DNA from 4 places in the Pseudomonas sp. rhizo66 genome. Region 3 is predicted to be linked to each of the others. Evidence: predicted binding sites of a transcription regulator. Region 3 holds the regulator's gene; each other region holds the start of a gene.

Region 1 (7,506 bases), on a different contig from region 3:
ATCCGGCGCCGTATCTGGCGCGGGCGCAGTGGATCATCATGCACCCGCCTTACCCGTTGGCTGCTGAGGAGTTGCAGGGATTACTGCAGCGTTCGCATCAACTGGTGGTGAGCAAATTGCCGAAAAAAACCCAAATCGGTTTATTGCTGTAACCCCAATCCCCCTGTGTAGGAGCTGCCGAAGGCTGCGATCTTTTGACTTTGATCTTTTAAAAGCAAGATCAAAAGATCGCAGCCTTCGGCAGCTCCTACATAGGGAATTGCGGTGTGTTCAAAACAGGGTTAGCAGGTTCGAGCCAAGAAACAACTGGTCGATCCAGAACACCTGATGCAGCAGCACAATCACCCAGAACAGAATCTGGAACGACACCTTGCGCGTCTTGTGCCGGAACACCTGCTGGGCGATCAACGCACCCGGCCAGCCGCCCGCCAGTTCCACGGCATGCAGGATGTTTTCCGGTGTGCGCCAGGCATCGGTGCGCACCTTGCGTTTGTCCGCCCAGTACATGAAGAACGCCAACACACTGACCACGCCGTAAGCCGTCAGCGGCACCAAAGAGATCCCGCGCAACCACATCGACACCGAGCCGAACAACGGCAACGCGCAGACGATCAGCAGAACCACCAGTTTCAGCTTCAGATGCTGAATATTGTTGCCGCCCGAAGGACGCCCCTCGGGCCGGCGTGCGCGGGAATCACTCATGGCCTGGCCGCCGCCCAGTCAACCCAGCCAAACTGCCAGGTCGCCAGAATCAGCAGACCGAACACAATCCGGTACCAGGCAAACGCCGCATAGCTGTGGCTGGCGATGAACTTGAGCAAGCCGCGCACGGCGATCATGGCGAAGATGAACGCGGTGACAAAACCGATGGCGAACACCGGGAAGTCCGCAGGCACAAACAGGTCGCGGTACTTGTAGCCCGAGTAGACCGCCGCACCGACCATGGTCGGCATCGCAAGGAAGAAGGAAAACTCGGTGGCGGTCTTGCGGGACAGGCCGAACAGCAACCCGCCAATGATCGTCGAGCCGGAACGCGAAGTGCCGGGGATCATCGCCAGGCACTGGGCGAAACCGACTTTGAGGGCATCTTTCCAGGTGATCTCGTCGACCGTTTCGGCGTGCACTTCATGCTGACGCTTTTCCGCCCACAACATGATGATGCCGCCCACCACCAACGCGGCCGCGACGGTAATCGGGTTGAACAGGTATTCGTGGATCAGGTCGGCAAAGATCACGCCGAGCACCACGGCGGGCAGAAACGCGATCAGCAGGTTGGCGGTAAAACGCCGTGCGCTCGGCTGGGTCGGCAAGCCGATGACCACGTCGAGAATCTTGCGCCGAAACTCCCAGACCACCGCGAGGATCGCGCCGAGCTGGATGATGATATTAAACGCCATGGCCCGTTCGCCGCCGAACTCGAGCAAGTCGGCAACAATGATCTGGTGTCCGGTACTGGAAATGGGCAAAAACTCCGTCAGCCCTTCTACAACTCCTAGTATCAGTGCCTGCAAGGCCGTCCAAAGATCCATCAATCCCCCAAAGAGCGATGCGCGCGGGCATGCTCCGATAGTATTTTTCTAGCGTTCACTGCGATCAGCGTAGCTGCAAATGGCTGTACCGATTCCGCACGCACAGGATCCACACGAAACGGTCAAAATTCCGTGAAATATCAATTTGGATTCAGGTTTTCACGCGCGGGGCCGAAATCCTAACAGACAAGCCTTAATAGCGCTGCCGCGTTATACGACTTGGGTCGCGTATGCCCGCTCACTGAATCGTGGTTGGATGCTGGCGGTCGTTTATTACAAGAAAAAGAATCCGGAGTGACAGCGTTATGAACAGCTTGCGCAGTGTGTCGATCAGCCGACGCTTGTGGCTCATCTTGATTGTGGCGGTGGTCATGTTGCTGACCTTGGGCGTGTTGATGCTCAAGCAGATCCATGACGATCTCTACCACGCCAAGGCCCAGAAAACCCAACACGTGGTGCAGACCGCCAGCGGCCTGCTGACCTATTACCACGACCTCGAAACCGCTGGCACTCTGACCAAAGAAACGGCGCAAAAACAGGCCCTGACGGCGATTCGTGGCCTGCGCTACGACCAGAGCGATTATTTCTGGATCAACGACCTCACGCCCGTGATGGTCATGCACCCGACCAACCCGAAACTGGAAGGTCAGAACCTCTCGGCGATCCGCGATCCGGACGGTTTTGCGGTGTTCAACGAGATGGTCGCCATCGCCAAGTCCAAGGGCGCCGGCATGGTCGACTACCGCTGGCCGAAACCTGGCGCCAGTGAGCCGGTGGCCAAGACCTCCTACGTCAAACTGTTCGAGCCGTGGGGCTGGGTGCTCGGCTCCGGCGTGTACGTTGACGACGTGCAGACAGAATTCCGGGCTCAAGTGATCAAGGCTACGGTCATCGGCTTGGCCATCGCCGTGATCATGGCGTTGCTGGTGATCCTCATCGCGCGCAGCATTGTCCGTCCGCTGCAGGAAACCGTGAACGCCATGGCCAACATCGCCAGTGGCGAAAGCGACCTGACCCGCAGCCTCGATACCCATGGCAAGGATGAAGTCACTGAACTGGCGCATCACTTCAACGCCTTTACCGCCAAGCTGCGTCGAGTGATCGGTGACTTGCAAGTGTCGGCCAGTGCGCTGGGCCAATCCTCCAGCGAACTGGGCAACGACGCCGCGCAAGCGCAGCAACGCAGCCAGCAGCAATCGCAGCAGATGGAACTGGTGGCCACCGCGATCAACGAAGTGACCTATGGCGTCCAAGACGTGGCGAAAAACGCCGAACACGCCGCCGCGGAAATGCGCGATGCCGAGGCGCAGGCGCAACAGGGCCAGATCAACATCGACGGCAGCTTGCAGCAGATCGACAAGCTGTCCGGCACGATTGATCAAGCGGTTGAAGTGATCCGCACCCTCGCCGCCGAAAGCACGCAGATCGGCAGCGTATTGGAAGTGATTCGCTCGATTGCCGAACAGACCAACCTGCTCGCCCTCAATGCTGCCATCGAAGCGGCGCGGGCCGGTGAGCAAGGTCGCGGGTTTGCCGTGGTGGCGGATGAAGTGCGCCTGTTGGCACAGCGTACGCAGAAGTCGACGGCGGAAATCCAGTCGATGATCGAGCGCCTGCAGAACCATTCCGAAGCTGCCGTAAAAGTGATCAGCGACAGCAGCAAGGCGTCGCAGTTGACCATCGAACAGGCGGGGTTGGCCGGGGCGAGTCTGAATGCGATTGGGCAGGCGCTGCGTAATCTCAATGGGCTGAATGCGTCGATTGCCAGCGCAACGCTACAACAGGCGCATGTGGTCGAAGACATCAATCAGAACGTCACCCAGGCCGCCGGCCTCTCGCACAGCACGGCCATTGCGGCCGAACAGTCGAGTGCGGCCAGCCTGAAACTTGGCCAATTGAGCGAGCAACTCAACGCCCTCCTGCGCCAGTTCCGCGTCTGACCCGTGTAACCCTGGTGAACCCGCCCCAGCCCTCTCCCCGAGGAGAGGGGGCTGACCGAGGTGTCTCAAGCTATACGTCGACCTGAAAAATCGAGTCGATTATGGAATCAACGCAGAAAGATCAGGTCGGCGTATCTCGAACATCCAACTCGGTCAGTCCCCTCTTCCTCCGGGAGAGGGTTAGGGTGAGGGGTTTGGCCCAATGCAGTACAATCCGCCCCTTCTTTCTCTCCCCCAAGGAACCTCCATGTCCGGGCTCGAACTGTTTGCCGCCGCCCTCGGGGTAATCGCCGTATGGCTGACGGTCAAACAGAATCCGTGGTGCTGGCCGATCGGTCTGGTCATGGTGTTGCTCTATAGCTGGATCTTCTTTGAAGTGAAGCTGTACTCGGACATGTTGCTGCAAGTGATCTACGCCGCGCTGCAAGTCTATGGCTGGTGGCAATGGACCCGCGCCGGGACGATGCACGATGGCCGCGAAGTCACGCGCCTCGATCAACGCTCTATCCTGATCGGCCTCGGCGTTGGGGCGGTCGGCAGTCTGCTGCTGGGCGCGGCCATGGCCCACTGGACCGACGCCGCGCAACCGTGGCTGGATGCGGCTCTCACCGGTTTCAGCCTGGTTGCGCAGCTGTGGATGGCGCAGAAACGCCTGCAATGCTGGGCGCTGTGGTTCGTGCTCGATGTGATTTTTGTTGGGCTGTTCATCTATAAGGGGCTGTACCTCACTGCTGCGCTGTACGGTCTGTTTACCCTGCTGGCGATTCAGGGCTTTCGCGAATGGCGCGCTGACCCGGCGCTGCGCACATGAAGGTGGTGGTCCTGACCGGCCCCGAATCCACCGGCAAGAGCTGGCTGGCGGCGGGCCTGCAACAACGCTTTGGCGGGGTGCGCGTGGATGAATATGTACGTCGGTTTATCGAGCTCAATTCCCGCGATACCTGTCTGGCCGATATCCCTGAAATAGCCCGGGGCCAACTGCAATGGGAAGATCAGGCGCGACAGCAGCAGCCGGCGCTGCTGATTCTCGACACCCATTTGCTGAGCAATATCCTGTGGAGCCAGACACTGTTCGGCGATTGTCCGCACTGGCTGGAATCCGAGTTGCTGGCGCGGCATTACGACCTGCACCTTCTTTTGTCCCCGGAACAGATCGACTGGACCGACGACGGTCAGCGCTGCCAACCGGACCTGCACGAGCGACTGGCGTTTTACCAGGCCACGCAAAACTGGCTGGAAAACCACCGTCAGCGTTTTCAGGTTATCCGGGGCAATTGGGCCGAACGCCAGTTGCGCGCATTTGCTGCCGTCGAGCAACTGCTGGCCGAGTGACCCGTTCACCGGGGGCAGATTCCCCGGTGTTTCCCCCTGTTTTGGGGGCAAAGTGTCCATTCCTGAAACACTCGTCCGAGTGCAAAGCGCCCGTTTCAGCACGATTCACCGATTTGTCATGGCAGTTGTAAAGCAACTGAAACACCATGGCGTAACCCCCTGTTCCAGAGCTTTGTTCAGCCAATAGACCGGTCAGCGCGACCGTGCGTGTTTCAAGCATGAAACAGATTGTGTATCAGCCCTCTGCGTTTATTTCGCAAACCATTGAAAGTCAACAACATTTAAAAAGCGGCACAGCATTCGCTCTCTCCTTCACAACGCTGACTAGGGCCAGCCCACTGAAGAAGGAATTGCAGCCGTGGGGAATATCAAAAAAGGTTTGACCTGCCTTCTGCTGATCGGATCAGCAGCCAGTACGTTGATCAGCTTCAACGTGCAAGCGGAAGGCAACGGTGTGATTGTCCTCAACCGTGACGTTCAACCTATTCCTATCGGTCGCAATGGTGGCAAAGACCCCTACCCGACCACCGTCAATGCCAACCCGTCGGCTCGCATCAATCAGACCCTGAGCAACACCGAACTCAGTGACGGTGACTTTGCCAGTGTCGCCAGTGGTTCTTCGATTCGCGGCAACATGACCACACCGAACTCGAACCTGCCCGGCATGAACACGCTGACCAATCCCAACGGTATGCCAGGCATGAGTGCCGGCCACGGTGGCGGCTCTGGCACATCGATCTCCAATACGGTCAACCGGGCCATGAGCACCGGTCTTGCCCCTCTGACCCGTATGGCCGGAGGCCAATGAGATGAATCGTTCATTCCTTTTGCTTGCCTTGCTTGGCTGCACCACTGCCATGGCTGCCGACCCCGCGTCAGTGAACAACGCCAACCTTCAGGATTCCGGGGCTCAGTATCGCGGCAACTTCAACGTCAACCAGGCCGCCGGTGACCAGATGCAACAAGCCAACACCAAGGCAATCGCCATCGGCACCGAATCGCATGCCACCACCAGCGTTATCCAGAGGATCGACACACCAGCCGATCGCTCGATGAATGCCAGCGCCAACATTGGCGGCAACTCTTTCAGCAATGGCAACGGGATCCTGGGTGTGAACCAGGGCGCCGGGGCCAACAACCAGATGGCCAACGTGACGCGCGTCAGCATCAGTGCTGCCCCGCAGAGCGTTGACGACAGTGCCCTTTCGCAACAGAACGTGGCGCTTTTACCGAGCTCAGGAGCAACTGGTACCTCATCCGGCAGTCGCCAGGTCACGACAAGTGATCAGGCCTTCACCGGCAGCCGCGGGGTAATCCAGGTGAACCAGAGTGCCGGGGTGGGGAACCGAATGGCTAACACCCTGAGCATCCGGGTCGCTGACTGACCCAAACAACAAAAGCAGTGCAATTAGAAAAGTACCAACACTTAACCAACTAATAAGCACGATGGAGAAACACCATGAAACCTACAATGGCTCTCAAACCACTGGTTTTCGCACTTGCAGCAGTGATGGCAATCGCAGCACAGGCAGGCGGTCGTGATGACGATCATGGTAATGGGCATGGCAATGGACACGGCAACGGGCATGGTAATAACCAGCCTAAAGGCCCGACCCTGGAACAACTGCTGCAAATCACCGCAGGCGCCGGCGCCGCTGTGCTTGACGTGCAAGACAGCGACGGCAACGTGGTGAAAAACCAAGGCACCGTCAACAACGCCAACGCCAGCGACTCGCTCAATGGTTCCAACGGCAACATGGGCGCCAACGTTGCAGCCGGTGACGGCAACCAACAAGACAACGCCGCCGCCCTGGCTACCGCCGACGAAAGCTTCATCTTCGGCACCGCTGTTGCTGCCTCGAGTGCAACTCAAGTCAACAACAACAACTATGTGAAAAACTCGTCCACCTTCAACAACGCTACGCTCAACAATGCAGGCAACAATGGTTCCGGCAACATCGGCATCAACGTCACCGCCGGCAACTTCAACCAGCAGAAAAACAACCTGGCGATCGCCGTATCCGGTGGCCGCGTAGCTCAGGCTGCTGCTTCTGCCAACCAGTCCTCGACTGGCCTGGTTGTCGACAACAAAGGCGTGCAGACCTACAAAACCGACACCCTCACCGGCACCTACGCGGCCGCTGGCGTGTTTAAAGCCAAAGGCACTGCAACCATCGAAGACGATAATGATCACGGCGGTTGGGGCAATCGTGGTGGCGGCCACGGCGGCAACGACGATCAGAAAGCCAAGTTCGAAGCCGTGGGTACCTTTGGCCTCGCTGGCGTCACCACTCAGCAAGTGCTGACCAAAGATGGCTGGAAAGCACCTGTTGTGAACAATGCCAACATGACCAACTCGATGAACAACTTCTCCGGCAACGGCGGAGCCAACGTCTCGGCGGGTGTGGGCAACCAACAAAGCAACTCGCTGTCCATCGCTGCAGGTTGCAAAGCCTGCATGTAATCGCGATCGAAACGAAAGCCCCGGAAACGGGGCTTTTCCTCAGTCCGCAAAGGCGTATCGATCATGCGTAAAGCTGCCCTCTTCGCTCTGCTTTGTGTCTGTGGCCTGACTCAGGCCGGTCAGATGCCCGTGGCCGCCCTGCCGGGTGGCACGCTCGTCTACAAGAACGTGCAAAGCATTCGTGAGCGCAAGTTTGCCGACATCGTCGAACAGAAAACCGATTTCAGCTGCGGCGCTGCTG
Region 2 (7,506 bases), on a different contig from region 3:
CGACGTGGTGCGTGAGCGCTTCATGACCCGTAACGCTTGCCAGAACTAACTTCGATCCCCCTGTAGGAGCTGCCGAAGGCTGCGATCTTTTGATTTTGTTTTTAAAGACAAGATCAAAAGATCGCAGCCTTCGGCAGCTCCTACAGGGGGCAAGTGTTTTCAGCGTTGGTTAGAGGAACATGCCACCGGAGGCTTCAACCCGCTGACCATTGATCCACTGCGCACCCGGCGACAGCAACAACGCCAATGCCCCGCCAATATCATCCGGCTGCCCGGCCCGGCCCAATGCGGTGTTGCTGGCGACCATCGCATTCACCGCCGAATTGTCGCGTACGGCGCCACCACCGAAATCAGTCTCGATGGCGCCCGGCGCGAGAATGTTCACACCGATCTGCCGTGCACCCAGCTCTTTCGCCTGATAACGGGTCAACACTTCCATCGCCCCTTTCATCGCCGCATAGGCGCCGTAGCCCGGCAGGCTGAAACGGGTCAGGCCGCTGGAAATATTGATAATCCGCCCGCCGTCGTTGATCAGCGCGAGCAATTGTTGAGTCAGGAAGAACGGCCCTTTCAACTGAATATTCATCAGCAGATCGAACTGCTCCGGCGTGGTCTCGGCAAACAGCGCATGCACGCCGATCCCGGCATTGTTGATCAGGAAATCAAAGCGCTGACGGTCGAACGTCTGCTGCAATGCCTGCTCAACACGTGTACCGAAATCGGCAAAGCTTTCGCTGCGGCCAACGTCCAGTTGCAGCATTACGGCTTTCGCGCCGAGTGCCTGCAGTTCGGTTACCAATGCGTGGGCTTCATCGGCGCGGCTGTTGTAGGTACCGATGATGTCGATGCCCTGAGCGGCGAGGTGCAGGGCGGCGTTTTTACCGAGGCCTCGACTGGCGCCGGTGATCAATGCGATTTTGCGGTTCATGGGACGTCCTCGATTGCAGTGAGTGGTGATGGGACTCAGTTTATTTATCCGCCCTGAGGTGATAAACAGAGTGAATCCGGAATCACTGATCGGCTCAGCCGAACAATCAACGAGTGGCCCATGAACAAACTGGAATTGCTGCGCACCTTCGTCCGGGTCAGCGAATTGTCGAGTTTTACCCTCGCCGGCGAAAACCTTGGCTTGCCGCGCTCGACCGTGTCGGAACATGTGCAAGCGCTGGAAGCCCTGCTAGGTACACGCCTGCTGCAACGCACCACGCGCAAGGTGCAGGCGACGCAGGACGGCCTGGTGTTGTATGAACGCAGCAAGGATCTGCTCTCGCACATGGACGAAATCGAAGGACTGTTCCGCCAGGACGAGGCTTCGCTGACCGGACGCATTCGGGTCGACATGCCGAACATTCTCGCGCGGCGCCTGATCATGCCGCGCCTGCCGCAATTCATGGAGCGTCACCCGAACCTCGAACTGGAAATCAGCAGCACCGATCGCCGCGTCGACTTGCTCAGCGAAGGCTTCGATTGCGTGGTGCGCATCGGCGCGCAGCCGGATCAGTCGGTGGTGGCGCGGCACCTCGGCGACTTCCCCATGGTCAACTGCGCCAGCCCCGCCTACCTCGAGCGCTACGGTGTGCCGCAGACACTGGAGGACCTGGCGCAGCACCGACTGGTGCACTACGTCGGCGTGCTCGGTTCGCGTTCGGAAGGGTTTGTGTACGAGGAGGGCGGTCAGGTTAAACGCTTGCCGATGGCCGGCAGTATCACGGTCAACAGTACCGATGCTTACGAGTCGGCATGCCTGGGCGGGTTCGGTCTGACCCAGGTGCCGCGCACCGGTATGCAACCGCATCTGGAAAACGGCGAACTGGTCACCGTGCTGCCGCAATTCACCGCGCCGGCGATGGGCATTTCATTGCTCTATGCGCGGCAGCGGCATTTGCCGCTGCGGGTGCGGGTGTTTATGGACTGGCTCGGCGATCTGATTCGCTCTGCGCTCTAACCAACACCACACATCCAAATGTAGGGGATTTGTGGAGCGTCAGAAAATTTGGGTGAACAGCCAATAGAGGCTGCCTGACAGCAGAATGGCAGCGGGGAGTGTCAGCACCCACGCCATCAGCAAATTACGGATGGTCTTCATCTGCAACCCGCCACCGTTGGCGACCATCGTCCCGGCCACACCGGACGACAACACGTGCGTCGTCGACACCGGCAAACCAAACATGTCTGCCGCGCCGATGGTCAGCATCGCCACGGTTTCCGCCGAGGCACCCTGGGCATAAGTCAGGTGGGTCTTGCCGATCTTCTCGCCGACCGTCACCACAATCCGCTTCCAGCCGACCATGGTGCCCAGCCCCAGCGCGATGGCCACGGCGATCTTCACCCACAGCGGAATAAACCGTGTGGCGTTGTCGATCTGCTGCTTGAACAGTTGCAGCTTGCCGCTGGTATCGGCGTCGAAATTGCCGACCTTGTTCTTGTCCATCAGGCGAATGCTTTCGCTGGCCAGGTACATGTCGTTACGCACGTTGCCCATGGCTTCGGCCGGGACTTTCGCCAGCGAACCGTAGCCTTTTACCTCTTCGCCGATGTGCCCGGTGAGGGCGGCGAGCGCCGGGATCAGCTGCGGCGTGGCGTCCTTGCTGCGCACGTAATCGGAGAGCACCGCACGCGCGTCGGCCGGCGTCGGCAGCGGGGCGCTTTTCACCAACGCCTGCTGGGTGACTTGCGCCACGGCGGCGAACTGCAGCGATTGTTCTTCCGGCATGGTGCGGTTCAAGGCGTAGGCCATCGGCAGCGTGCCGACCAGAATCAGCATGATCAGGCCCATGCCTTTCTGGCCGTCATTGGAGCCGTGGGCGAAGGACACGCCGGTGCAGGTCAGAATCAGCAAACCGCGAATCCACCACGGCGGCGGTGTGTTGCCTTTCGGCGCTTTATACAGCGAACGATTCTTCACGAAGGCGCGCAACGCCAGCAGCAACAGCGCCGCACAACCGAAACCCACCAGCGGCGACAGCAGCAAGGCGTAACCGATCTTGGTCGCCTGCGCCCAATCGACACCGCTGGTGCCGTCACGGCCGTGCATCAAGGCATTGGCCACGCCGACGCCGATGATCGAACCGATCAAGGTGTGCGAAGACGACGCTGGCAAACCCAGCCACCAAGTGCCGAGGTTCCACAGGATCGCCGCGATCAGCAGGGCGAAAATCATCGAGAAACCGGCAGACGAACCAACCTGCAGAATCAACTCCACCGGCAGCAGCGCGATGATGCCGAACGCCACCGCGCCGCTCGAAAGCAACACGCCGAGGAAGTTGAAGAAACCCGACCAGACCACCGCCACATTCGGCGGCAGCGAGTGGGTGTAGATCACCGTCGCGACGGCGTTGGCGGTGTCGTGGAAACCGTTGACGAACTCAAAACCCAGGGCAATCAGCAGCGCCACCCCGAGCAGCAGGAACGGCGTCCATGTGGTGACCACCGTGCCGAGTTCGTGCATGTCGTGCATCAGGCTGTAGGCGGTGAACAGCATCCCCATGGCCAGCACCGCGAAAAAGATCACGTAGGTGAACGGGCCGGTTTTTTTATCAAGAGCCGGCCTGCCGCTGGCGGCGGACGCAGGGCTGCCGGTCAGGGAGGGAGTAGCCATGGCAGGACAATCCTGAGCGAGGGAAGGAATGTCGCCCATGATCGTTGCAGAATGTTACAGAGAGACTGCGCCATGTCAGTGTTTGGCTGATTAACCTGACCATTGATCTGGAGGCAAAATCAAAAGATCGCAGCCTTCGGCAGCTCCTACAGGGGGAACTTATTCCAAGGTAGGAGCTGCCGAAGGCTGCGATCTTTGCTCTTAGTAATCCCCGCGCTTGCGAAACGCCCAACGCCCGGCAATCACGGTAAACGTCGCCACCAGCGCAACCAGAATCCAGAACCCTTCCGGATCCTGCGCCAACGGCACCCCACCCACATTCATCCCGAAGAAACCGGCAATGATGTTGATCGGCAGCGCCAGCACCGTGACCACGGTCAGGGTGAACAGCGTGCGGTTGCTCTGTTCGTTGAGGTTGGCGGCGATCTCTTCCTGCAACAGTTTGATCCGCTCGCCGAGGGCGGTGAGGTCGTTGATGATCAGCGCAAACTCCTCGGTGGATTTGCGCAGTTCCTTGACGTCCTCCTTCTGCAACCAGGGCGGTGGCCGGTTGAGCAGACGCAGCAGTGAACCCGGCTCCAGCGCCAGCAGCCGTTGCAGGCGCACTAGCACCCGGCGATTGGCACCGAGTTCGGCACGGTTGGTCGACAGCCGCGAGGAGAGCAATTCATCCTCGACCTGGTCGACGCTCATGCTGGTCTTGCGCACGATCTGCGTCAGCACTTCGCCTTGATCACGGAGCAGATGCACAAGCAACTCCGAGGGTGAACGAAAGCGCTCGCCGGCCTTCACCGACGAGCGCAGTTTGTCCACCGAGTGCAGCGGTTGCAGACGCGCACTGACGATCAGTTTGCTGCGCACACAGACCCACAGCGTCGACACGTCCGAGGAGACCATGCTGCTGAGGTTGAACACCACATCGTTGACCACCGCCAGCAACGCCGAGTCGACATGCTCGATGCGCGTCGACCGCGAGCCTTCATGCAATGCCTCGAAAAACTCCTCGGGCAATTGCAGATGACTTTTCATCCAGCGCTCGCACGCCGCATGCGCCAGATTGAGGTGCAGCCAAAGGAATTCACCGCTGTCGCTGTCGGCCTGCAAACAGCGCAATGCCGTGGCCGAGTCGACTTCGCGGCCACGTTCACCGGGCAGGAAGCGATAACCATAGAGCAGGCCAAACAGATCGGGATCGCGATGGCTGATATCGAGGCTGTGGTTCATGAAGGCTCGCTGCGAGGAGGGTGCGTCGGTCGCGCAAATGGCAGGTTCACTGAGCCGCATCATCGCAATGTCACATGACGTTTATGTGACAGCAAAGTGACGTCAATTCAGCGACTTACCGGCGGTCTGATTTTCTTCAAGAAGTGCTCTGGTGCGCCGATCACAGGTGCGTTAGGTTGCGCGCCATTGGCCATGAGCCAAGGCTCGCCGACAGGGATGTCCGGCAAAATTTCACGCCTTACCGGGCGTGCCTCATCCTTGTCCTGAGTATCTTTCGATGCTGCAAAAATCCCTGAGAGCGCAAATTCTCGCCCTGCTGAGCGGCAGCCTGCTGGCGGTGCTGTTGATTGCCCTGGCCTGTTTTCATTTCCTGTCCAACGGCGTGCAGAGTTACAGCCAGTTGATCGCCGGTCCCTTGCACACTTCGCAATTGATCGACGAGGCCAACCTGCAATTCAAGGTGCAGGTCCAGGAATGGAAAAACGTCCTGCTGCGCGGCAAGCAACCGGCGGATCTGGCCAAGTACTGGGGCCAGTTCGAAGACCGTCAGCGCGCTGTGCAGAACATCCTCGGTGAACTGGCCAGCCAGAAAGGCATCGAACCGGCGCTGAAAACCCGTATCGAACGTCTGCGTGAAGAACATCGCTTGCTCGGTGCTGCCTACCAGAAGGGCCGCGATGCCTATGTAGCAGCCGGTGGCGATCCGACGGCGGGCGACAGCGCGGTCAAAGGTGTCGACCGTGCCGCCAGCGATCAGATGAGCGAACTGGTGGCCGAGTTGCGCAAACAGGGCACCGAACAATCGGCGCTGATCAGTGCCGAGGCCGATCGCACCGTGTGGCTGGGGCTGTTGGTGATGCTCGCATCGAGCCTGATGATCGGCCTGCTGAGCCTGTGGCTGGTCAACCGCAACCTGGTCGAACCGATTCGCAAACTGATCGATTACGTCACTCAGTTGAGCCGCGGCAAACTCGCCGAGCGCGTGGTCAGCGACCGCCAGGATGAACTGGGCAATCTCGGCGCCGCCGCCAACATCCTGCGCGATTTCCTCGCCGAAACCTTCACCCGTTTGCAGCGCAGCGCCAGCGATCTGGACAGCGCCAGCGGTGAGTTGAACGCCATCGCCACGACCATGGCCGGCGGCACCAACGAGCAGTTCAATCGCACAGATCAAGTGGCCACGGCGATGAACGAAATGTCCGCCACCGCCCAGGAAGTGGCGCGTCACGCCGCCGACGCCGCACGGGCCGCCGACGATGCGGATCAGTCCGCCCAGCAGGGTGAAAAGGTCATGCAGAGCACCATTCACTCGATCACTCAGATGCGCGGCGAAATCGCCAATACCGCCACGGTGATCCGTCGTCTAGAAGCCGACAGCGGCCGCATCGGCAAAGTGCTGGAAGTGATTCGCGGTATCGCTGAGCAGACCAATCTGCTGGCCTTGAACGCGGCAATCGAAGCGGCGCGTGCCGGTGAGGCCGGGCGTGGTTTTGCCGTGGTCGCCGATGAAGTGCGCAACCTCGCACAACGCACTGCCGAGTCGATCATCGAGATCAACCAGATCATCCAGAGCGTGCAGACCGGCGCGGTGGACGCGGCGCAAGCCATCGACAGCGGCCAGACGCGCAGTGATGAAAGCGTCGAGCAGGTGACCCAGGCCGGCGCGATGCTGGAGCGCATCACCCACGCGGTGGAAGCGATCCGCGACATGAACCGTCAGATCGCCACCGCTGCCGAAGAGCAGACCTCAGTGGCCGAGGACATCTCGCGCAACCTTACCGAGATCACCTCGATCGCCAGCACCAACCTCGACAATGTGCAGCGCACCGAAAGCGCCAGCCAGAACCTGCATGCTCTGTCGGGGCAACTGAACGAAGTCACTGCTCGCCTGAGCGCCTGACGGCATTGACCGTGTACCGGTTCGGATACCGAGTCGGTACACAGTCGATCTCAAATTGAGGCGGCTGTGGTCGATGACCGGTTATCCATAACCGTTATTGGAGTACTTCCATGGTCAGCATCACGTCTGTTTCGATCAATCAGACCGTTAGCACACCCACCAGCAAAACGTCGATCAGTGACGTTGGTGACGACACATCTACCTCAGCAACCGCCAGCACGGGCGCGACGGCCGATACCGGTAAAGTCGGCGCCGGTGGTGGGGCCGCTCCGGCGGGTGACAGCAGCTCCAGCAGCAGTGAAGAGTCGGATTCGGTAAAAGAACTGCGCAAGCAGATTGCCGAGTTGCAGAAGCAATTGCAGGAGGAGCAGCAAGCGCTGCAAGCGGCGCAGGCGAAGCAGGAAAGTTCGGATGCCAAGGCTGTCGAAGTAGGCGCCGCACAGGCGCAGATCACTGCCACCTCGGCCTCCCTGTCAACTGCAACGGCCTCGCTGTTGCAGGCGTTGCAAGATTCCGACTCGAGCACTTCGGGTTCGTTGGTCAGCACCTCGGTGTGATGCCTTTTCCCCTCACCCTAGCCCTCTCCCGGAGGGAGAGGGGACTGACCGCGGGGACTATTCGAGCTACGCCGACCTGAGATTTCGAGGCGCACTCAGGTCCTTGGTGTTTCCTTGTCGGCATCAAGATTGCGAGTCGAACTCAGGTCTTGAATAGCCCCCGATCGGCTCCCTTTCCCCTCGCCCCCATTGGGGGAGAGGGCTGGGGTGAGGGGGAGAAAATCTCA
Region 3 (7,506 bases):
GTTTCTTTGCCGCCGATATGCGTCAGGCCATGAAGCTGGTTCGTGATGAGCTGGGCGCTGATGCGGCCATCATTGGCAACCGCCGCATTGCCGGCGGTGTCGAGTTGACGGCGGCACTGGATTACAAATTGTCGGCGCTGGCGCCACGGGTTCCGAACATGGAACTCGAAGACGAACTGCGCAAGACCCAGTCGCGCATCGTCACCGCCCAGGCTGAGCTGAGCCTGCGTGGCGAAGCCGACGGCAATAGCAATCGCCAGATCTTTGCCGGGCTGCCGTTGACCGCCGGCCTGCCGCTGACCGCCGCTGAACCGCTGAGCGAGCCGACTTACGCTGCTCCAGCGCGTCCGGCCCCGGCCCCTGCGCAGTCCTCCGGCGGTGTCGATCCGCGTGCACTGGATTCGATGCGTTTTGAATTGAACAGCCTGCGCGAGCTGATGGAAGTTCAGCTCGGCACCCTGGCCTGGAATCAGCTGCAAGGCAGCCGCCCGGCGCAAGCCAATCTGTATCGCCGTCTGCAACGTATCGGCCTCTCCGGCCCGTTGTCGCGCGATCTACTGGCGATGATCACCGATATCGAAGAACCGCGTCAGGCCTGGCGCATGCTGCTGGCGCACCTGGCACGGATGATTGCCGTACCGGAAGTCGAGCCACTGGAAGAGGGCGGTGTGATTGCCATGGTCGGCCCGGCCGGCATGGGCAAGACCACCACGCTGGCCAAACTTGCCGCGCGTTATGTGCTGAAATACGGCGCGCAGAACGTCGCGCTGGTGAGCATGGACAGCTTCCGCATCGGCGCTCAGGAACAACTGAAGACCCTGGGCCGCATTCTCAATGTGCCGGTGACCCACGTTGATCCGGGCCAATCGCTGGTGCAAGCGCTGGACCCATTGCTGCGCAAACGCGTGGTGCTGATCGATACCGCCGGCCTGCAAGCCAGCGATCCAGCCCTGCGCATGCAGCTCGAAAGTCTGGCCGGGCGCGGCATTCGTGCAAAAAATTATCTGGTCTTGGCAACCACCAGCCAGAAACAGGTTCTAACCGCCGCTTATCACAGTTACAAGCGTTGCGGGCTTGCCGGCTGCATCCTGACTAAACTGGATGAAACGGCCAGCCTTGGCGAAGTGTTGAGCCTGGCGATCAGTCATGAATTGCCGGTCGCGTACCTGACCGATGGCCCACGGATTCCGGATGATCTGCATCTGCCGCGCCGTCATCAACTGGTCAGCCGCGCCGTCAGCGTGCAAATGCAGGAAGAACCCAGCGAAGAAGCCATGGCTGACATGTTCGCTGATATCTATCACAGCCCGACCAAGCAGGTAGGCTGAGGTATTCATGAACAGTTTTTGTACCTACATCGATGGTCTGCCATGCATTGTTCCGATCGGGAACGCGCAGCCAGTAATGTGGCCTCCGTCTATGCAAGACAAGGTAAAGAAATAACATGGGCAGCATGCATCCCGTACAGGTGATCGCGGTGACCGGCGGCAAAGGTGGCGTCGGCAAGACTAACGTGTCAGTGAACTTGTCGCTGGCGCTGGCAGAGCTTGGCCGTCGGGTCATGCTGCTGGACGCCGACCTCGGTCTGGCGAACGTTGACGTATTGTTGGGGCTGACCCCTAAACGCACGCTGGCCGACGTCATCGAAGGCCGTTGCGAGTTGCGCGACGTGCTGTTGCAAGGCCCCGGTGGCATCCGCATCGTGCCGGCGGCGTCCGGCACGCAAAGCATGGTGCACCTGAGCCCGGCGCAACATGCCGGCCTGATTCAGGCGTTCAGCGACATCGGCGACAATCTCGACGTATTGGTGATCGACACCGCTGCGGGTATTGGTGACTCGGTAGTCAGTTTTGTGCGCGCCGCGCAAGAAGTGTTGCTGGTGGTCTGCGATGAGCCGACTTCCATTACCGACGCCTACGCGCTGATCAAATTGCTCAACCGCGATTACGGCATGAACCGCTTCCGCGTCCTCGCCAACATGGCGCAGAGCCCGCAGGAAGGGCGCAACCTGTTCGCCAAGTTGACCAAGGTCACGGATCGCTTCCTTGACGTGGCCCTACAATACGTCGGCGCCGTGCCTTACGACGAAAGCGTGCGTAAAGCGGTGCAGAAGCAGCGCGCGGTGTACGAAGCCTTTCCGCGTTCCAAGTGCGCGCTGGCGTTCAAGGCGATTGCGCAGAAGGTCGATACCTGGCCGCTGCCCGCCAACCCGCGTGGCCACCTTGAGTTTTTCGTCGAGCGCCTCGTGCAGCAAACGGCAGGGCCCGTGCTATGACCGCAAGCGGTATGAACTACTACAAGAAGTCGGCACGTGACGCGCAGTACGAGCTGATCGAGCGTTACGCGCCACTGGTCAAACGCATTGCCTACCACTTGCTGGCACGCTTGCCGGCGAGTGTGCAGGTCGAAGACCTGATCCAGGCCGGGATGATCGGCCTGCTCGAAGTCTCGACCAAATATGACGCCAGCAAAGGCGCCAGTTTCGAAACGTACGCGGGCATACGAATCCGCGGCGCGATGCTCGACGAAGTGCGCAAAGGGGATTGGGCGCCACGCTCGGTTCACCGCAATACCCGTATGGTCAGCGACGCAATTCGCTCAATTGAAGCTAAAACCGGCCGTGATGCTAAAGATCACGAGGTTGCGGCCGAACTCCAATTGAGTCTCGACGATTACTACGGGATTTTGAATGACACCTTGGGCAGTCGCCTGTTCAGTTTCGACGACCTGTTGCAGGACGGCGAACACGAAGGGCTGCACGAGGATGGCGCGAGTGCTCATATGGAGCCGTCACGCGATCTGGAAGATGAACGCTTCCAGGCAGCGCTGGCGGACGCGATTGCCAATTTGCCGGAGCGTGAGCGACTGGTGTTGGCGCTGTACTACGACGAAGAGCTGAACCTCAAGGAGATCGGTGAAGTCCTTGGCGTCAGTGAATCGCGGGTCAGCCAGTTACACAGCCAGTGCGCGGCCCGTTTGCGGGGGCGTTTGGGGGAGTGGCGAGCGCGCTGAAGGCAGTGTGGGGACACTGCGAACGAGGCTGGTGCGGTGATGAACGGCACCGGTCTTGCTCTGTTGTGCTCCAGACAGTCTTCGAGTGCTGCGCCGATTGATTGAAGTGGCGCGTCCAGGTGCTGGGCGCGTTTAAGACTGCTTGGAGGTCGAATTGAACAAAGACATGAAAATCCTCATCGTTGATGACTTCTCAACGATGCGGCGGATCATCAAGAACCTGCTGCGTGATCTTGGGTTCACCAACACCGTCGAGGCTGACGATGGCACCACTGCCATTCCAGTGCTCAACAGCGGCAGCATCGACTTTCTGGTAACGGACTGGAACATGCCGGGCATGACCGGTATCGACCTGCTGCGCCATGTGCGTGCCGATGAAAAACTCAAGCACCTGCCAGTCCTGATGGTCACGGCTGAAGCCAAGCGCGAGCAGATCATTGAAGCCGCCCAGGCCGGTGTAAACGGCTACGTAGTCAAACCTTTCACGGCTCAGGCGTTGAAAGACAAAATCGAGAAGATTTTCGAACGCATCGGCTGATGAACGCGCGGGGGAGCTATGGAGCATAACGAATCTTCACAGGGCGATTTCGAATCGACCCTGAAAAAACACGCGGTCGAACTGGTCGAAAGCCTTGAAAAAGGCAGGTTCGGCGACGCTGTGCAACTGATCCATGAGCTCAATCAGACCCGTGACCGCGGCCTGTACCAGGAAGTGGGCAAGCTCACACGTGAACTGCACAGTGCGATCGTCAACTTCCAGATCGATCCGCACATGCCACAGGCCGAGGAAGTGTCGCAAATCACCGACGCCACTGAACGCCTGGGCTATGTGGTCAAGCTGACGGAAGCCGCGGCCAACCGCACCATGGATCTGGTGGAAAGCGCCACGCCGGTGGTCAACAGTCTGGCTGATGAAGCGCAGACCTTGAGCGCCGATTGGGGGCGTTTCATGCGTCGCGAGGTCGGGGCTGAGGAGTTCCGTGAACTGGCGCGCCGGGTCGACGGTTTTCTGTCACGCAGCAGCACGGACAACCGTGCAGTGTCGAGCAATCTCAACGACATCCTGCTGGCCCAGGATTACCAGGACCTGACCGGTCAGGTGATCAAGCGGGTGACCCAACTGGTCACCGAAGTCGAAAGCAATTTGCTCAAACTCGTGCTCATGGCCAGTCAAGTCGACCGCTTTGCGGGCATCGAACATGACCGCGCCGCGATGCTTGCAGAAAAAGATCCACAAAAACATCTCTCGCAGGGTGAAGGTCCGCAGATTCATGCCGATAAACGAGAAGACGTTGTGTCCGGTCAGGACGATGTGGACGATTTGTTATCCAGCCTCGGATTCTAGTGTTTTGGAATTTTAGGTTTTTTGGGTTTTTAGACCTGTAGGAGCACCCCATTAATGAGCTTCGGCGCCGATGAAGAGATCCTTCAGGATTTCCTGGTTGAGGCCGGCGAGATTCTTGAGCAACTGTCCGAACAACTGGTCGAGCTGGAAAGCCGTCCGGATGACGCAGATCTGCTCAACGCAATTTTTCGCGGTTTCCACACTGTAAAAGGGGGCGCCGGCTTCCTTCAGCTCAACGAGCTGGTGGAGTGCTGTCACATCGCCGAAAACGTGTTCGACATCCTGCGCAAGGGTGAGCGTCGCGTTGATGCAGAACTGATGGACGTTGTCCTCGAAGCACTGGACGCGGTGAACAGCATGTTCAGCGAAGTCCGCGAGCGTGCGCCGATCACCGCCGCCACCCCGGAACTGCTGGCCGCCCTGGCGCGCCTGGCCGAACCGCAATCGGCGGACGAAGCCCCGGCTTCGCCAGTGGCCGAGATGATCGAAGAACTGGTCGTCGAAGGCGACGCGTCGGGCGACATCACCGATAACGAATTTGAACAGCTGCTGGACTCGCTGAACGCCGTCAAGGCTGAAGCCGAAGCCCCGGCCGTTGCTGCCCCTGTGCAAACGGCTGCTGAAGCTGCGAGCGATGAAATCACCGATGCCGAGTTCGAGTCGTTGCTCGATCAGTTGCACGGCAAAGGCCAGTTCGCGGCGGATGCCGTGGCACCGACTGCTGCGGCGCCGGCAGCGCCTGCGGCGGGCGACAGCTCGGACATCACCGACGACGAATTCGAAGCCCTGCTCGATCAACTGCATGGCAAGGGCAACTTTGCCGTTGAAGCGCTGGAGTCGGCGATTGCCTCGGCACCGGCTGCGCCAGCCGCACCGACCGCTGCGGCGGCCGGCAGCGATCTGATCAGCGATCACGAGTTCGAATCGCTGCTCGACGAATTGCACGGCAAAGGCAAGTTCACTGACGTTGGTGCCGCGCCTGCCGGCGCCGCTTCGACGGTGGCTGCGCCTGCGGCCAAGGCTGCGGCCGCTCCGGCTGCTGCGCCGAAAGCCGCGCCCAAGCCTGAGCCGAAAGCCGAAACGCCAAAACCGGCTGCCGCTGCTGCACCGGCTCCGGCCCGTGCCGCCGCTGCGCCGCCACCGGAAAAACCGGCTAGCGAAGCCGAGACCACCGTGCGGGTCGACACCGCGCGTCTCGACGAAATCATGAACATGGTTGGCGAGTTGGTGCTGGTGCGTAACCGTCTGGTACGCCTGGGCCTCAACAGCGGCGACGAAGCCATGTCCAAGGCCGTGTCGAACCTCGACGTGGTCACGGCAGACTTGCAGACCGCGGTGATGAAGACCCGGATGCAGCCGATCAAGAAGGTCTTCGGGCGCTTCCCGCGTCTGGTTCGCGACCTGGCACGTCAGCTCAAGAAAGAGATCAACCTGGAACTGGTGGGTGAAGAAACCGACCTCGACAAAAACCTTGTCGAGGCCCTGGCCGACCCGCTGGTCCACTTGGTGCGCAACGCCGTCGACCACGGCATCGAGTCGCCGGAAGAACGCGAAGCCTCGGGCAAGGCCCGTGGCGGTCGTGTTGTCCTGGCCGCCGAGCAGGAAGGCGACCACATCCTGCTGTCGATCTCCGATGACGGTAAAGGCATGGATCCGAACGTCCTGCGTTCGATCGCGGTAAAACGCGGTGTGATGGACAAGGACGCGGCCGATCGCCTCAGCGATACCGAGTGCTACAACCTGATTTTCGCCCCGGGTTTCTCGACCAAGACCGAGATCTCCGACGTGTCCGGCCGCGGTGTCGGCATGGACGTGGTGAAGACCAAGATTTCCCAGCTCAACGGTTCGATCAACATTTACTCGACCAAGGGCCAGGGCTCGAAGATCGTCATCAAGGTGCCGCTGACCCTCGCGATCATGCCAACCCTGATGGTGATGCTCGGCAATCAGGCGTTTGCGTTCCCGTTGGTCAACGTCAACGAAATCTTCCACCTCGACCTGTCGACCACCAACGTCGTCGACGGTCAGGAAGTGGTGATCGTGCGGGACAAGGCCTTGCCATTGTTCTACCTCAAGCGCTGGCTGGTCAGCTCCGCCGCTCACGAAGAGCAGCGTGAAGGCCATGTGGTGATCCTTTCGGTGGGCACTCAGCGGATCGGCTTCGTCGTCGATCAACTGGTCGGCCAGGAAGAAGTGGTCATCAAGCCATTGGGCAAAATGCTGCAGGGCACTCCGGGCATGTCCGGCGCCACCATCACTGGTGACGGCCGCATCGCGCTGATTCTCGATGTTCCAAGCATGCTCAAGCGTTACGCCACGAAGCGTATTTGAATCCGGGGTGGCGGGGCGACAACGTCCCGCTGCACCTAATGGAGTGTTTATGGCAGTCAAAGTCCTGGTGGTGGACGATTCAGGTTTTTTCCGCCGCCGCGTCTCGGAAATTCTTTCAGCGGATCCGAGCATCCAGGTGGTCGGCACCGCCACCAACGGTAAAGAGGCGATCGATCAGGCTCTGGCGCTCAAGCCGGACGTGATCACCATGGACTACGAGATGCCGATGATGGACGGCATCACGGCAGTGCGGCACATCATGCAGCGCTGCCCGACCCCGGTGTTGATGTTCTCCTCGCTGACGCACGAAGGCGCTCGGGTCACCCTCGATGCGCTGGATGCTGGTGCGGTGGATTTCCTGCCGAAGAATTTCGAAGACATCTCGCGTAATCCGGAGAAGGTCAAGCAACTGCTGTGCGAGAAGGTCCACAGCATCTCGCGCAGCAACCGTCGCTTCAGTGCCTACAGCGCGCCTGCGCCTGTGGCTGCGCCAGCCCCGACGCCTGCTCCGGCAGCGTCGAGCTTCAGCAGCCACAGCGCCAGCGCGCCGGCACGTCCGGCCCCTGCGCCGGCACCGACTCGCGCGCCGGCGGCCAGTGCTTCGTCGCCAGCACCGAAACGCAAGGCCTACAAACTGGTTGCCATCGGGACATCGACCGGCGGCCCGGTGGCCCTGCAACGTGTGCTGACCCAGTTGCCGGCGAACTTCCCGGCGCCGATCGTGCTGATCCAGCACATGCCGGCAGCGTTCACCAAGGCCTTCGCCGAACGCCTCGACAAGCTCTGCCGCATCAGCGTCAAGGAAGCCGAGGATGGCG
Region 4 (7,506 bases), on a different contig from region 3:
ACGAAGTCATCCGCACAGGCCTGCCGAGTCGGGCCGCCATACAGGTGCCTCCATGGATTTCAACCCGCTCGACCTTATCCTGCATCTCGACGTCTACCTCGATTTGCTGGTGAACAACTATGGGCCATGGATCTACGCCATCCTGTTTCTGGTGATCTTCTGTGAAACCGGTCTGGTGGTGATGCCCTTCCTGCCGGGCGACTCGCTGTTGTTCATTGCCGGTGCCGTGGCGGCGGGCGGTGGCATGGATCCGGTACTGTTGGGCGGTCTTCTGATGCTCGCGGCCATACTCGGTGACAGCACCAACTACGTGATCGGACGAACGGCCGGCGAGAAGCTGTTCAGCAACCCGAACTCGAAAATCTTCCGTCGCGATTACCTGCAGAAAACCCACGATTTCTATGACAAGCATGGCGGCAAGACCGTAACCCTGGCGCGCTTCCTGCCGATCATCCGCACCTTTGCACCGTTCGTCGCCGGTGTTGCGAAGATGCCGTACGCACGCTTTTTCGGTTTCAGCGTGTTGGGCACCATCCTCTGGGTCGGTGGACTGGTAACCCTGGGCTACTTCTTCGGCAACGTACCGTTCATCAAGAAAAACCTGTCGTTACTCGTGGTAGCGATCATTCTGCTATCGCTGGTGCCGATGATTCTCGGCGTGGTTCGCAGCCGTTTCGGCGGCACCAAAGCCCAATCGCACTAAGCCGATGTGGTCGCTGAGCGCCTGGCGTCGCCGGCGCATTCTGGCGAAGCACCCGATTGCCGACGACATGTGGCAACGGGTGCGCCATCACCTGAGTTTTCTTGACGGTATCAGTGCCGCTGAAGACCAGTGGCTGCGCGAAGCCTGCGTGCTGTTCCTCGAAGACAAATACCTGAGCGCCCTGCCCGGTGTCGAACTGCATCAGGAACAACGCCTGCTGCTCGCCGCTCAGGCGCAGTTGCCGCTGCTGCATCTCGGCGATTTGAACTGGTATCAGGGTTTCCACGAGATCGTCCTCTACCCCGACGACTTTCTCAGCCCGCAACGCCATCGTGACGCCAGCGGCGTCGAGCATGAGTGGGATGGCGAGCACAGCGGCGAAGCCTGGCAACAAGGGCCGATCATCCTCGCCTGGCCGGGCGTGATGGCCAGTGGCGGCTGGGAAGGCTACAACCTGGTGATCCACGAACTGGCGCACAAACTCGACATGCTCAACGGCGACGCCAACGGCCTGCCGCCGCTGCATGCGGACATGCGGGTCAGCGACTGGGCCGAGGTGATGCAAAAAGCCTACGACGATCTCAACCGTCAGCTTGACCACGACCCGGACGCCGAAACCGCCATCGATCCCTACGCCGCCGAAAACCCGGCGGAATTCTTCGCGGTCACCAGCGAATACTTCTTCAGCGCCCCGGATCTGCTGCACGAGGCTTATCCACAGGTCTACTTGCAACTGAAGCTTTTCTACCGGCAGGATCCGTTGAGCCGGTTGCGGCAACTTCAGGCCACAGACCCGGTCTATCAGGCGCACGACTAAGGTCTGCACGACTTTCGGTACATGGCGTCGACGGCAGAATATGCCTATAATCGCCGCCACTTTTTGGTCAATCCGGCCAAGTGTTTTTGGTCAACTACGGGGGCAACGCCCAATGAGCTACAGCAAGATTCCGGCTGGCAAAGACCTGCCGAACGACATCTACGTCGCGATCGAGATCCCGGCCAACCACGCGCCGATCAAATACGAAATCGACAAAGACAGCGATTGCCTGTTCGTTGACCGTTTCATGGCCACCCCAATGTTCTACCCGGCCAACTACGGTTACATCCCGAACACCCTGGCTGACGACGGTGATCCCCTCGACGTACTGGTTGTGACCCCTTACCCGGTTGCTCCAGGCTCGGTGATCCGCGCGCGTCCAGTCGGCATCCTGAACATGACCGACGACGGCGGCGGCGATGCCAAAGTCATCGCAGTGCCACACGACAAGCTGTCCCAGCTGTACGTCGATGTGAAGGAATACACCGACCTGCCGCCACTGCTGATCCAGCAGATCGAGCACTTCTTCGCGAACTACAAAGATCTCGAAAAAGGCAAGTGGGTCAAGATCGAAGGCTGGGCCGGTGCAGACGCCGCCCGCGACGCGATCACCAAGTCGGTTGCCGCCTACAAGGGCTAAGCACCTGCGCTACGCGTGAGGCTTGAAGAAAACCCCGGTTGATCCGGGGTTTTTTGTGCCTGGCAAAAGCCGTCTTAAACAGAGTGTTTATGGCGGGCTACAGAAAAGTTTTGCCCTGTGTAATTTCCCACAAGAACGTCTTACATCCCGTCGCAAAATTCAGCCCGTTTTTGAACGTCCGGTTTATTCAAACCGCTCTGGCACGGCCGTAGACTCCGTGTTTATGAGAAAGAACACTAGCGGTCCAAGATTCAAGGCACTCCTGGAAGCTGCGAACATCTCGACGACGGGTTTCGCAAAGTTCTGGGGCACGGAAGCCCAAAATGTCCACAACTGGTACACCCGGGGCGTCCCGGCGTATCGCATGGAAGAAGTCTCACGCCTGCTGTCCGTCAACAGCGAATGGCTGAAAACCGGCGAAGGCACAAAAGAGTTGCCGAGCCTGACTCCCCCTGCCAGCAACGGCGACAGCTTCGACGCCCACGATCCTCGGGGCACCTACCGATTCATCCATCCCAACGACATCGAACTGGCTTTCTTCAAAGAAACGCCACTGACCAACGGCTCCGACAAAACCCACGTCATCCAGGACCCGGACCTGTCCATCCGCCTGCTGCGCGCACCACTGGATCAACTGGAAATCCGCCATGCCGATGCCATCTGCGCGCACATGATCGGCAACAGCATGGCCGAACGCATCGAAGACGGCTCCATTGTCGCCATCGACCGCAGCCTGACCCAGGTCGTCGACGGCGAGATCTACGCCATCGAACACGACGGCATGCTGCGCATCAAATACCTGCATCGCATGCCCGGCAACGGCTTGCGCCTGCGCAGCCACAACAACGCCGAATACCCGGACGAAGTGTTCCGCCCGGCACAGATCGAGGAGCAACGGATTCATATATTGGGCTGGGTGTTCTGGTGGTCTACGGTGAGCAAGCGGCGGCCGGTGGTGCCGTTTCTATGACTTGATGCGGTTTTTCAAGTTTGCACTGAACCCTGTGGGAGCGAGCCTGCTCGCGAAGAGGCCCGGACAATCGGTACAAATCCCGGATTTCTGGCGAAGAAGTCGCTCTAACCCGCACTTCAGGCTGGGAATCCACAACAAAACTCAGTATCCTGCGCCCCACATTTGCGCATCGACCCGCCCCGCGGCTCAGAGAGCGCCCGACGCGGCAGACCAACGTCTGACCAAGTCCCACAGCCGGACGCAGATCCGGATGTACGTTTTGAAGGCTGGCGCGGTTTACCAAAAATAAACCAAGCCAGTCCCCGAGAAGCCGGCCACAAGCCGGCTTTTTAATGCCTGTAGAAAAACCAGGTCAGGTGCTTCCGATGATCAGAACCTTCTGGCATGCCCCCCCGATCTGTTGCATGGATAAATAAACGCGAAGTACATCCAGCACGGGTTTTATACCTGGCTGACCGCGCTGAAACGAATCAGGCAATTTTCCATCGCCGGTCAACTTCTAAAAGGCACCGCGCATCCAGATGGCCCACAAACAAAAATAAGACCTATGAATAACTGAAACCAAGAAAACTCAATATTTATAAAGCCTCTTCGCCATTAGTCGAATACTGGCCCGTTGACACCGGCGATTATAGTACCCACCACAAAAGCCAATCCGACCACCAGTTAGTTCTGGAACTAAAATGTCTTTGAGCCAATACCCGCTGGGTACGATACCGATAGATGAGAAACTACTGCAATTCCTCCACGCTATAGACAGCGCGCGCATCGCTTGGAAAACTGCAGTCAATCAAATAAACGCAGCATGTGATGACGTGTGGCTGGCTCGAATGTGGGAAGTGGAAAAGCTCGAAGGCCAGTACAGAACTTGTCAGGACCAACTGTTCTTTTACCTGAAGCAGCTGGTTCACCTCTAAGCTTTGCAGTTCATACAGCAACTGCCCCCGCAGAAAAGTCCGTGGATCCGGGCTATCCAGATCACGACAACTCTGCCTATTCGACTAAAGAATGAAGCATGTTGTTTTATCTTCCTTTGATGTCTGTGGCCAACCGCCGAAGAGCGCTCACAACTCAGGCGGGCTTTAAGCTGTAACCTTTCAGTTAGCCGGCATCATATAGCAGCGGTGCTGAATATTTTTCTGAGCAACAGACTAAAAATTACTCACCCGCAATTAATAGCAGCCGCAAAGTTAAAGATTCACGACTCATGGTCGACATCAGAGCACCAAGATCAATCTAAACCCATTATTACCTGGAGTCCTTATGTTCGGCTGGATCAGCGATATCCGTGTCAGCGCTAAACTTAGTCTGGGGTTTGGACTGGTATTAGGACTTACGTTGTTAATCGCAGCCTCTGGCTGGTATACCGTTAACGCACTGACCGAGCGCGGCATCAAGATTGAGAAAATTGCTCAAGTCAGTAATTACACGAAAGACTTGCGAATCATTCGTTTACGCATAGGTGGCAATCCTCAACCGGATGCCTATCGACCCTTGCAGCAAACGCTAGATAGCCTGCTGGCCCACCTGACCAGTATCAAAGGAGAATTCATCGTACCGGTAGATCACGAGCTGATTCAGCAACAGATCAGCGCAGCGACGGAATATGGACAACTGCTGCAAGAACTGGTCAAGCCCAACATTGATCAGGCCCCCATGTTCAAACGAATGGCGCAGTTGGGCGATCAGTTGCTCGACACCACGCAAAAACTCATTGATTCGCAAAACACCAAGCGCGCTACCGATGCCGAGTCCGCCAAAACCCTGCTGAGCCTTGTAGCCGCCCTGGCTTTGCTGCTCGGCACACTGGCGGCATGGGTTATTACTCGACAGATCGTCACCCCGCTAAGAGGCACACTTGAGGCGGTCAATCGTATTGCCGAAGGTGATTTAAGCCACCAGATTCAGGTTGATCGGCGTGATGAGTTGGGCCTGTTGCAATCGGGTCTACAGCGGATGACGCTCAACCTGCACGAGCTGATCGATGGTATTCGCGCCGGTGTCATCCAGGTAGCAAGCGCTGCAGAACAGCTATCGGCCATTACCGAGCAAACGAATACAGGCGTGAACAATCAGAAGGTCGAGACTGATCACGTTGCCACTGCAATGAACGAAATGACCGCCACTGTGCAAAACGTCGCACGCAATGCCGAAGAAGCGTCGGCTGCCGCAACTGTCGCAGATCAGCAAGCCTGCGAGGGGGAGCAGATCGTCGGTGACGCCATCGCTCAGATCAAGCGTCTGGCGGAGGAACTCAACTGCTCGGCAGAGGCTGTGCGCCACCTTCAGGAACAAAGCGACAAAATAGGCGGTGTGCTGGATGTGATCAAGGCCGTGGCCCAGCAAACCAACTTGCTGGCGCTGAATGCCGCCATTGAAGCGGCTCGCGCAGGGGAGGCTGGTCGCGGTTTTGCAGTGGTTGCCGATGAAGTGCGTAATCTGGCCTTGCGCACCCAGCGCTCCACTGAAGAAATTGAAAATCTGGTCGCCGGTGTGCAAAGCGGCACTCATGCCGTCGCTTCAGGCATGGACAGCAGCCTGCTCCTGAGCGAAAGCAGCGTGGACTTTACCCATCGCGCCGTCAACGCTCTGGAAAACATTACCGCCAAGGTATCCATTATCCAGTCCATGAATCAGCAGATAGCCACCGCGGCGGATCAACAAAGTGCCGTAACCGAGGAAATCAATCGCAGCGTGATCAACGTTCGCGACATTTCAGATCAGACAGCAAGTACCTGTGAAGAAACCGCGTCGTCGAGTATTGAACTGGCGCGGCTGGGGCATGAACTGGAAGCTCTGGTTGGTCGTTTCAAAGTATGAGCCCGAGGCAGGCGCTGCCCGCTCATGGCGGCGCCTGGCCTCACACCGTCGAGAGTAAATTCACGGATAACTGAACGCCTTAACCAACGTCAGCTCACCCACCGCCCGCATCGGGATCAAGAACGTCTCCATCTTCTCGCTCGGCGTCCCTTCCTCAGTAATCACCGTCACCTGCGCCGTGGTCAGCGCCTGCACGGCATCATCCCCACCCTCGTCATCCCCGCGATACCCACCGCCGTAGTAATTCACATACACCAGATACTGCCCCTTGATCGGCGCCGGCATGGCGAAGATTTCCGGGCCGTAGCCGGTGGTGACGTCGACATCGAGTGCGGCGCCGTTAGGTGCGACGCGATTGCCGTACCAGATGTGCGCACCGTCGGGAGTGATCAAGTGCAGGTCGAGGTCGGTGCCGTCGCTGTCCCATGCCAGCAGTACGCGCAACTTGGCCGGAGTAGCGCCGCCGCTAGTGTTGAGGAATTGTGTGCGGTGGCGTTGCTGGCCGTCGGGGCTGCGCACTTCGACGCTGTTGCTGCCGTTGGGGAAGGAGAACGGGCGGTCGAAGCGGCCGCTGTCGTCGATTTTCAGCGGCATGCTCACGCCGTTGACGATCAGGCGGCCGGGTTCGTTGTCCTTCCGCGCAGCTTTGATCTCACCGTTGATACGGGCGGTGTTGGCCTGGCCGAGCGGGGTGTTGACCGATGAGGCCGGGTAGTTGACGGTTTGGCGGAAGCTTTCGCCCTCGCCTTCCGGCGCGCCGCTGCGCCAACCTCCGATCGGGGTGTCGAGTTTGACGCCGTCGGCAGCGATGGCTGGCGAGAGCGCAGTCAAGGTGCAGAGCAGCAGCAAGACCTGTGGATAACGGAGTGTCATGGTCTATTCCAGCAAAAGATGACGGGCGAGCCCTTCGATGTAGGTTTCATCCTGGCCACTGGGATGTGCTTCAAAGGCCAAGTGCAGATATTCGTGGGTCAGGTCGAGGCGATCCTGCAAGGTCAGCACGCCGCGCACGTAGATGCGTTGGCGTTCGCGGTCGACGAAGGGCCTGCCGAAAGCCAGTTTGCACACGGCAAATGTGTTGACCTCGTTGTAGCCGGTTTCGCTTTCCAGTTTCGGGCGCCAGCCGCGTCGCTGTTTCTGTAGCCAGTCCTGCGCGGCGGGCAGCGCTTCGCAGGAAGCGACCGGGTTGTCCCAACGACTGAGGCTGGCGCGCGGATAGGCGTGCAGCAGAATCGCGTCGTAACGCTGACCGGCATTAGCTTGCTCGACGGCTTGTTGCCAGGCGAGTTTGTCCGGGCCGGGTTGATCGGAGTGATAGGTGACGGTGCTGCCGGCCAGCACGAGGTCTGCCGTCCATGCGGCGATGTTGCGGGATTCGGCCGAAGCCGGTCGCGGTGCGACGCGTTGGCGATTGCTGCTGTCGTCGATGCTCAGGCAATCGCCGTTGCGCGTGGCGTTTTGCAGCAGATAAGTGCGAATCGCCACGGCGAGGGCTTTGGCGGCTTCGGCAGGTTCCGGTTTGGCTTCGCGCTCCAGTACGCGGGCGACGTACT

Evidence for each region. Region 3 encodes FliA, which starts transcription of late flagellar genes. Its sites were predicted from a motif close to CTAAAGTTTNNNNNNNNNNNGCCGNTAA; they were not measured.
Region 1: a site for FliA is predicted at 1,680-1,707, ahead of QZR14_RS26785 (methyl-accepting chemotaxis protein). Genes of this name have one in related genera too.
Region 2: a site for FliA is predicted at 4,958-4,985, ahead of QZR14_RS17950 (methyl-accepting chemotaxis protein). Genes of this name have one in related genera too.
Region 4: a site for FliA is predicted at 4,324-4,351, ahead of QZR14_RS07790 (methyl-accepting chemotaxis protein). Genes of this name have one in related genera too.

The regions. Positions count from the first base shown of each region.
Region 1 covers NZ_JAUJWZ010000031.1:15,187-22,692, reverse strand. The annotation lists gene QZR14_RS26800 (MmcQ/YjbR family DNA-binding protein) at 1-152, shown strand, start outside; gene QZR14_RS26795 (DUF1294 domain-containing protein) at 271-702, opposite strand; gene QZR14_RS26790 (undecaprenyl-diphosphate phosphatase) at 699-1,529, opposite strand; gene QZR14_RS26785 (methyl-accepting chemotaxis protein) at 1,835-3,469, shown strand; gene pnuC (nicotinamide riboside transporter PnuC) at 3,717-4,280, shown strand; gene QZR14_RS26775 (AAA family ATPase) at 4,277-4,801, shown strand; gene QZR14_RS26770 (hypothetical protein) at 5,160-5,609, shown strand; gene QZR14_RS26765 (adhesin) at 5,611-6,186, shown strand; gene QZR14_RS26760 (heme utilization protein) at 6,261-7,265, shown strand; gene QZR14_RS26755 (C39 family peptidase) at 7,329-7,506, shown strand, end outside.
Region 2 covers NZ_JAUJWZ010000014.1:162,555-170,060, forward strand. The annotation lists gene QZR14_RS17925 (multidrug/biocide efflux PACE transporter) at 1-49, shown strand, start outside; gene QZR14_RS17930 (SDR family NAD(P)-dependent oxidoreductase) at 170-928, opposite strand; gene QZR14_RS17935 (LysR family transcriptional regulator) at 1,049-1,945, shown strand; gene QZR14_RS17940 (inorganic phosphate transporter) at 1,985-3,598, opposite strand; gene QZR14_RS17945 (transporter) at 3,800-4,822, opposite strand; gene QZR14_RS17950 (methyl-accepting chemotaxis protein) at 5,100-6,722, shown strand; gene QZR14_RS17955 (hypothetical protein) at 6,833-7,279, shown strand.
Region 3 covers NZ_JAUJWZ010000019.1:38,848-46,353, reverse strand. The annotation lists gene flhF (flagellar biosynthesis protein FlhF) at 1-1,328, shown strand, start outside; gene fleN (flagellar synthesis regulator FleN) at 1,445-2,275, shown strand; gene fliA (RNA polymerase sigma factor FliA) at 2,272-3,012, shown strand; gene QZR14_RS21680 (chemotaxis response regulator CheY) at 3,179-3,550, shown strand; gene QZR14_RS21675 (protein phosphatase CheZ) at 3,569-4,357, shown strand; gene QZR14_RS21670 (chemotaxis protein CheA) at 4,412-6,688, shown strand; gene QZR14_RS21665 (protein-glutamate methylesterase/protein-glutamine glutaminase) at 6,738-7,506, shown strand, end outside.
Region 4 covers NZ_JAUJWZ010000005.1:94,158-101,663, reverse strand. The annotation lists gene QZR14_RS07810 (DedA family protein) at 53-703, shown strand; gene QZR14_RS07805 (zinc-dependent peptidase) at 708-1,520, shown strand; gene ppa (inorganic diphosphatase) at 1,633-2,160, shown strand; gene QZR14_RS07795 (S24 family peptidase) at 2,384-3,130, shown strand; gene QZR14_RS07790 (methyl-accepting chemotaxis protein) at 4,397-5,953, shown strand; gene QZR14_RS07785 (YfaP family protein) at 6,014-6,826, opposite strand; gene QZR14_RS07780 (DUF2300 domain-containing protein) at 6,830-7,506, opposite strand, start outside.